Regions from separate parts of the Streptomyces sp. CC0208 genome, predicted to be linked through region 1. Evidence: riboswitches for the same ligand, from Rfam matches in the RefSeq annotation. Region 1 holds a riboswitch; each other region holds the start of a gene.
What was found. A riboswitch is a leader RNA that binds a small molecule or an ion and turns the genes downstream of it on or off. The one in region 1 is predicted to bind cyclic di-AMP.

Region 1 (2,254 bases):
CGAGCTCGGCATGCAGTTCGGCATCTGGGTCGAGCCGGAGATGATCAACCCGGACAGCGAGCTGTACCGCGCCCACCCGGACTGGGTGCAGTACCAAGCGGGACGGAAGCGGACGGAGTTCCGCAATCAGCTCATACTCAACCTCGCGCGCGAGGACGTCCAGGAGTACCTGTGGGAGCAGCTCGACACCCTGCTCTCCTCGGCCCCGATCGACTATGTGAAGTGGGACTTCAACCGCTGCTTCACGGACGCGGGCTGGCCCGGCGAGCCCTATCCGCAGCGACTGTGGGTCGACCATGTGCGCGGCTTCTACGCCCTGTTGGACCGGTTGCGGGAAGCTCACCCGGGCGTGGCCTTCGAGTCCTGCTCGGGGGGCGGGGGCCGGATCGACCTCGGGGTGCTGAGCCGCACCGACCAGGTGTGGACCTCGGACAACACCGACCCGCTCGACCGGCTTGCCATCCAGGACGGCTTCAGCCAGATCCATCCCGCGCGCGTGATGGCCGCCTGGGTCACCGACAGTCCCAACACCCAGCTCAACGGCCGGGTGAGCTCGCTGCGGTTCCGGTTCGTGAGCGCGATGGCCGGGGTGCTCGGAGTAGGCGGGGACCTGGCGGAGTGGACCGAGGAGGAGCTCGCCGAAGCCGGTCGCTGGGTGAAGCTCTACAAGGAGATCAGGCCCCTGGTGCAGCATGGCGACCTCTACCGGCTGCGGCCTCCGCGGGGCGGACTGAGCGCGGTGCAGTACGTCCGCGGGGGCGAGACTGTCGTCCTCGCCTGGCTTCAGGCGCAGAAGTACGGCGAGCCCGTCCCCTCGCTGCGGCTGCGCGGGCTCGACCCGACAGCATCGTACGAATGCCCCGAAACGGGCGAAGTTCACCGAGGGGTCATATTGCTGCATCACGGACTTCGTACCGGTTTGCGCGGCGACCTCGATGCGACGGTTATCCGACTGCGTCGCATCTAGGGCTTCTGCCCGAATTGGCGGCTTCCTTCCAACTCCTTCCGGGATGGGGGTTCCTGTGAATTCGTGACGTGAGGAGCGTCATAACCGTGACGGTGTGTCGCCCGTCATGTTCACGTAATTCACAGGTTTACCAAGGGGGTTTGGGTGGGAGAAGGGTGTCCGATTCACGCAGGGTGACCGGTAATTCGCATAGGGGATCAAGAGAAACGCTTACCCGGGCAACCTCTCACTTGTCCCTTTGCGTCTTGCTCGTTTACGTTCGCCACCGATCCGGTCGGACGCCCAATCCTGCCGCCGAACGGATTCCCCACACCCACTGACCCGTGTACGGCAGGAGCGGGGGACCCACAGGTAGAACTGCCTGTTCCGGTCTCCGGAACAGGCTTGGGGTTTAGTCGCGTCTCGGCGCGGCCGGGCATCTCCAGCCCGCACCCGACAGCTCACCTCGCAGGCGCCGGAGAGGAATTCGTCATGCCCGCGAAGGGTAAGCACCGCCGCCCGAAGTCCCAGCGCTTCGCCCGCTCGATCGCCGTCGCCGGAACCGGGGGAGCCGCTCTCGCTCTCCCGCTCATGGGGGCCACCGGCGCACACGCCGCCACCTCGCAGTCCGTGTCGGAAAAGGCCGTTCAGTCGATTCCCGTCACGCAGAAGGCCGTTGAGAAGTCCGCCGAAAAGGCGGCCGCTAAGAAACACGCGGCAAAGACCTCGACCGTGCGCATCTATTCGGTGCGGGCCGGTGACTATCTCTCGAAGATCGCCGACGAACAGAACGTGAGCGGTGGCTGGAAGAGGCTCTACGCCGACAACCGCCAGGCCATTGGCGACGACCCGTCGTTGATCCACCCGGGTCTGAAGCTCTCGATCGGCAAGAAGGCCAAGGCGGCCACGACGAAGAGCGGGTCCTCCTCGTCGTCCGCGGCGAAGACCGAGAAGGCCGAGCCGAAGAAGTCGGCCTCGAAGGCTACGACTGCCACCCAGAGCTCCACCGCCAGCAGCTCCAGCGGCTTCACCCTCCCGGTCGACGGCGCCACCATCGGCACCGGCTACCGCGTCGCGGGCAGCATGTGGTCCAGCGGCTACCACACCGGCGTCGACTTCGTCGTCCCGACCGGCACCTCGCTCAAGGCCGTCGGCGCGGGCACGGTCGTCTCCGCGGGCTGGGGTGGCGCCTACGGCAACCAGGTCGTCATCAAGCTGGCCGACGGCTACTACGCGCAGTACGCGCACCTGTCCCAGCTCTCCGTCTCGGCCGGCCAGACCGTGACCGCGGGCCAGCAGATCGGCCTC
Region 2 (2,254 bases), 2.5 Mb from region 1:
CTCTGCGATGTCGCCCCGGACGGGTCGTCGACGCTCGTCACGCGAGGGGTGCTGAACCTCTCGGCCCGCCACGGACAGGACCGGACGGTGCCCTGGGAGCCCGGGGCGACGCAGGAGGTGGCCTTCGAGCTGAACGGCATCGGGCACGCCTTCCCGCCCGGTCACCGCATCCGGCTCGCCGTCTCCTCGGCGTACTGGCCGTGGATCTGGCCGCAGCCGGGGTCGCAGGCCGGATTCACCCTGGAGCCGGCGGGCAGCTTCCTCGAACTGCCGGTACGCGCGCGGGAAGCGGCCTCGGACATCGCCTTCGAGGAGCCGGAGCAGTCCGGGCCGCTCGACGTCACCCGCGGCGTAGCCGCTGACGGATGGAGCCCCGCGACTTTGGACGAACCCCGCCCCGAGCGCCTGGTCGTCCGTGACGTGGCCAAGGGCGAGTGGCGTCTGGAGGTCGACCCCCGGTACGGCGGCACGCGCGTGTACCCCGACGGCCTGGAGATCACCGAGGACGCGCTGGAGACGTACACGATCGACGAGCAGGACCCCCTGTCCGCCCGCACCCGCTCGGACTGGACGATCCGGCTGCACCGCCCCGAGCTCGCCTGGGACACCACCGTCCGCACCCGCGCGGAGATCACCTGCGACAGGACGGACTTCCACACCTCCGACGAGGTCGTGTGCACCGCCGGCGATGAGGTGGTCTTCCACCGGACGTGGGAGAAGCGGATCCCACGCACGGCCGGTTGAAGACGAGTTGGGCTTTCCTGACCGTTTTACCCCTCTTGCGCTCGGCTGTGATGTGGCCCACTCGCGGGGGTGGACCGGCATGGATGCGGAATCCGTCGATCCGCCTTTTCCTTTGCGCGAGTTGAGGTTGGCGAACGCAAAGGATCAAGCGCCTCAAATGCCTCTTTCCAAGGTCAATAGGCACCGCATGTGAATTCGCCACTTGTTCCGGACATGTGCTCTCGCATACGTTCCCGGCCTGTCGGGCGGACGCCGAATCCTGCCACCACCCGACAACACCCACCTAGCACCACGGCAGGAGCGGGGGAACCAGGTAAGTCGCCGGACCGGACGTCTTCGGACATACCGGCACGGCTTGGGGTGAAGTCGCGCCTTTCGCAGGCGTGGCCGGGCAGCTCCCGCCCGAACCCGACAGCTCACCTCGCAGGCGACGGAGAGGAACTTCGCCATGTCTGCTGCCGCTCAGCACCGCCGTACCCGCACCAGCCGTCTCGCCCGCAAACTCGCCGTCGCCGGCACCGGAGTCGCCGTCCTCGCGCTGCCGCTCATCGGCGCGAGCAGCGCGTCCGCGGCCACCCCGACCGTGCAGACCGCCACCACGCTCGGCTACTCCAACACCCTCGACGGCTGGATCCGGGCCTCCCTCGCCGTCATGGCGGAGCACGGGATTCCCGGCTCCTACGACGGGATCTACCGCAACGTCATACGCGAGTCCTCCGGCAACCCCTACGCCATCAACCTCTGGGACTCCAACGCCGCGGCCGGCACGCCCTCCAAGGGCCTGCTCCAGGTGATCGACCCGACCTTCAACGCGTACCACGTGGCCAACACCTCGTGGGACCCGTACGACCCGGTCGCCAACATCACCGCGGCCTGCAACTACGCGGCCCAGCGGTACGGGTCCATCGACAACGTGTTCGGCGCGTACTAGGAACTACGCCCGCGGGAAGAGCCTTTCGAGGACGACGGCGATGCCGTCGTCCTCGTTCGACAGGGTGACCTCGTCGGCCACGGCCTTGAGTTCGGGGTGGGCGTTGGCCATCGCCACCCCGCGGGCCGCCCAGTCGAACATCGGGATGTCGTTGGGCATGTCCCCGAAGGCGATCGTCACCTCGGGCCCCAGTCCCAGGTGTTCGGCGGCCAGCGCGAGGCCGGTCGCCTTGGTGATGCCGCATGGCTGGAGTTCGACGGTCCCGGGGCCCGACATGGTGACCGTCGCCAGCGAACCCACCACCGAGCGGGCCGTGACCGCCAACTCGTCGTCGGACAGGTAGGGGTGGCGCAGCAGCACCTTGCTGATCGGCTCGCACCACAGGTCGTCGCGCCGGCCGACCCGTACCGCGGGCAGGGTCGGATGGGGCATCAGATAGCCCGGTTCGATGAGGGTGAGTCCCTCGACACCGTCCTGGTCCACGGCCGCGTACACCTGCCCGACCTCGGCCTCGATCTTGCCCAGCGCGGTCTCGGCCAGCTCCCGGTCCAGGGTCACCGACCAGAGCAGACGGTCCGC
Region 3 (2,254 bases), 4.1 Mb from region 1:
CCGGTGCGTACGGGGGAACACGCACCGGAGCGGGGAGCCCGTGGGGACGGGGGGTGACCCTCACGAGGCCTTCATCCTGAAGGACACGACTGTGAGGGCCCTGTGGTTCAGCTGGGTCTTACTTCAGGTGCAGCTGCTGGCCCGGGAAGATGAAGTCGGCATCGTCGATGATGTCCTTGTTCAGCTTGAACAGCTTCTGCCAGCCGCCCTTGACCTTGTGCTTCTCGGCGATCGAGCTGAGGGTGTCACCCTTGACGACCTTGTACTCGCCGTCGCCCTTCTTGACCTTCTTGCCGGTCGGGGTGGTGACGGTCTTCTTCGCGGCCGGACGCTCGGAGGAACGCGAGGCGCTCTGCTCGCCGGTCGAGCGGGTGCTGGTGCCCGAGTTCGAGGAGCTGGAGTTCGAGCTGGAGGAGGACGAGCTGCTGCCGCTGTAGGAGGCGCCGGACAGGCCCTTGCCGCAGACCGGCCAGGCACCCTTGCCCTGCGAGGCGAGGACCTTCTCGGCGACGGCGATCTGCTGGGACTTGCTGGCCTGGTTGGCCTGCGACGCGTACTGCGTGCCGCCGTAAGCGGCCCAGGTGGAGGCCGAGAACTGCAGGCCGCCGTAGTAGCCGTTGCCGGTGTTGATGGACCAGTTGCCGCCGGACTCGCACTGGGCGACGGTGTCCCACTCGGAGGCGGTGGCGGCAGAGGCGTTGCCGGCCGCCATCAGCGGGGCGGCGATGGCGACACCGGTGACGCCGGCCAGAGCGGCGGCGCGGGTGGTCTTGGAAGGACGACGGTGCTTGCCCTTGCCGGAAAACAGCATGGTGGATCCCCTCACCGACGCCTGCGAGGTGAGCTGTCGGGTTCGGGCCGGTTGAGTTGCCCGGTCGCACACCCTGCGGTGCGCGGCTTCACCCCAAGCCGGTCCAGCGTGAACTGCTGGGCCCGGCACTTACCTTGGGTCCCCCGCTCCTGCCTACGGCGCTTACGCGACGACTGTTCCCGTACGGCCGCTGGCAGGATTCGGCGTTGCGACAGACGGGGCTCGGGTTGCCGAGCGGTCACGACCGTAGACACGCGCTCGGCGGAATTTCAAAGACGATCAGGGCTTCTGAGACTCATCCCACACTTTCACCAAAGTGGACATTCAGTGCGAAGTGTGACGTGAACTCCCGCTGTTTTTCTGGGCTTTTCAGCCCTATTCAGCCCCTGTGTCGAGCGTCTGACCGGCGACGATGTTGCTCGGGTCGACCCCGATGCGGTCCTTGTTCTCGGCATAGAGGGCGCGCCATCCGCCGTCGAGCCCAAGGGAGTCGGCAATGGAGACGAGGGAGTCGCCCTCCTGGACGACATAGGTGGCGGCGGCATGCCGGCCGGCCGAGGCAGAGGCCGTGCTCTTCGTCGCACTCTCCTGCGCGCTGTCACCGCGGTGCTTGCCGGAGCCGAGGGCACCGACGTCCACGAGGGCCGAAGAGCTGCCCTCCTGCCACGACTTGTCTGCTTCGTCCTCTTCTGCACTGACCACGGGCGAGCCGTCGGAAGGCTGCGTCTCCTTCGCAGCCGAACCACCGGATCCCGAAGAGTTCTTTTTGTCCGGCTTGGCCGAACTGTCGCCACTGGAGGCAGAGGCCGACGGCGAGGGCGTCGCGGACGAACCGTCCAGCGCGTCGAGCAGACCGGAAGACTCCTCGGAGCCCGCCGAGTTGGAGGAACCGGACGAACCGGATGAGTCGGACGAACCGGATGTCGAAGCCGAGGGCGCACCGCTCCCCACGCCCGTGTCGACGTCGGCCGAGCCCGAGTTCTTGCTGAGACCGTTGAGCAGACCGCAGGTCGGCCACGCGGCGATGCCCTGGTCCGCGAGGAGCTTCTCGGCCACGGCTATCTGCTGGTTGCGGCTCGCCAGGTCGGCGGTCTCGGCGTACTCGAGGCCGCCGTACTTCTCCCAGTTCTCCTGGGACATCTGGAGGCCGCCGTAGTAGCCGTTGCCGTCGTTCGCGCTCCAGGAGCCACCGCTCTCGCACTCCGCGACCCGGTCCCACGTGGTGCCGGTGGCGGCGCTCGCCCCGGTCGCTCCGAGCAGTGGGATCGCGATGGCGGATCCCGTCACACCGGCCGCCACAAGGAGAGCCGGAGCCTGACGGGGGCGACGGTGACGACCGTTCCCGGAGAGCATGGAGGGACCTTTCCCGAGACAGCAAGTACTGGCGTGGTGGGTGATGCGGGGCACCGCGCTGGTCCGTGAACGTATAGGGATTCGATCACT

Region 2: it holds a riboswitch for cyclic di-AMP, as region 1 does, so the genes downstream of both, D1369_RS16630 (transglycosylase SLT domain-containing protein) here and D1369_RS05345 (LysM peptidoglycan-binding domain-containing M23 family metallopeptidase) in region 1, are expected to answer to the same signal.
Region 3: it holds a riboswitch for cyclic di-AMP, as region 1 does, so the genes downstream of both, D1369_RS24250 (transglycosylase family protein) here and D1369_RS05345 (LysM peptidoglycan-binding domain-containing M23 family metallopeptidase) in region 1, are expected to answer to the same signal.

What each region holds. Positions count from the first base shown of each region.
Region 1 covers NZ_CP031969.1:1,145,314-1,147,567, reverse strand. Annotated here, with positions in the region: gene D1369_RS05350 (alpha-galactosidase) at 1-967, shown strand, start outside; cyclic di-AMP (ydaO/yuaA leader) riboswitch at 1,272-1,434, shown strand; gene D1369_RS05345 (LysM peptidoglycan-binding domain-containing M23 family metallopeptidase) at 1,439-2,254, shown strand, end outside.
Region 2 covers NZ_CP031969.1:3,671,226-3,673,479, forward strand. Annotated here, with positions in the region: gene D1369_RS16625 (CocE/NonD family hydrolase) at 1-744, shown strand, start outside; cyclic di-AMP (ydaO/yuaA leader) riboswitch at 985-1,187, shown strand; gene D1369_RS16630 (transglycosylase SLT domain-containing protein) at 1,193-1,675, shown strand; gene D1369_RS16635 (Cof-type HAD-IIB family hydrolase) at 1,679-2,254, opposite strand, start outside.
Region 3 covers NZ_CP031969.1:5,267,167-5,269,420, reverse strand. Annotated here, with positions in the region: gene D1369_RS24250 (transglycosylase family protein) at 119-811, opposite strand; cyclic di-AMP (ydaO/yuaA leader) riboswitch at 815-1,027, opposite strand; gene D1369_RS24245 (transglycosylase family protein) at 1,187-2,164, opposite strand.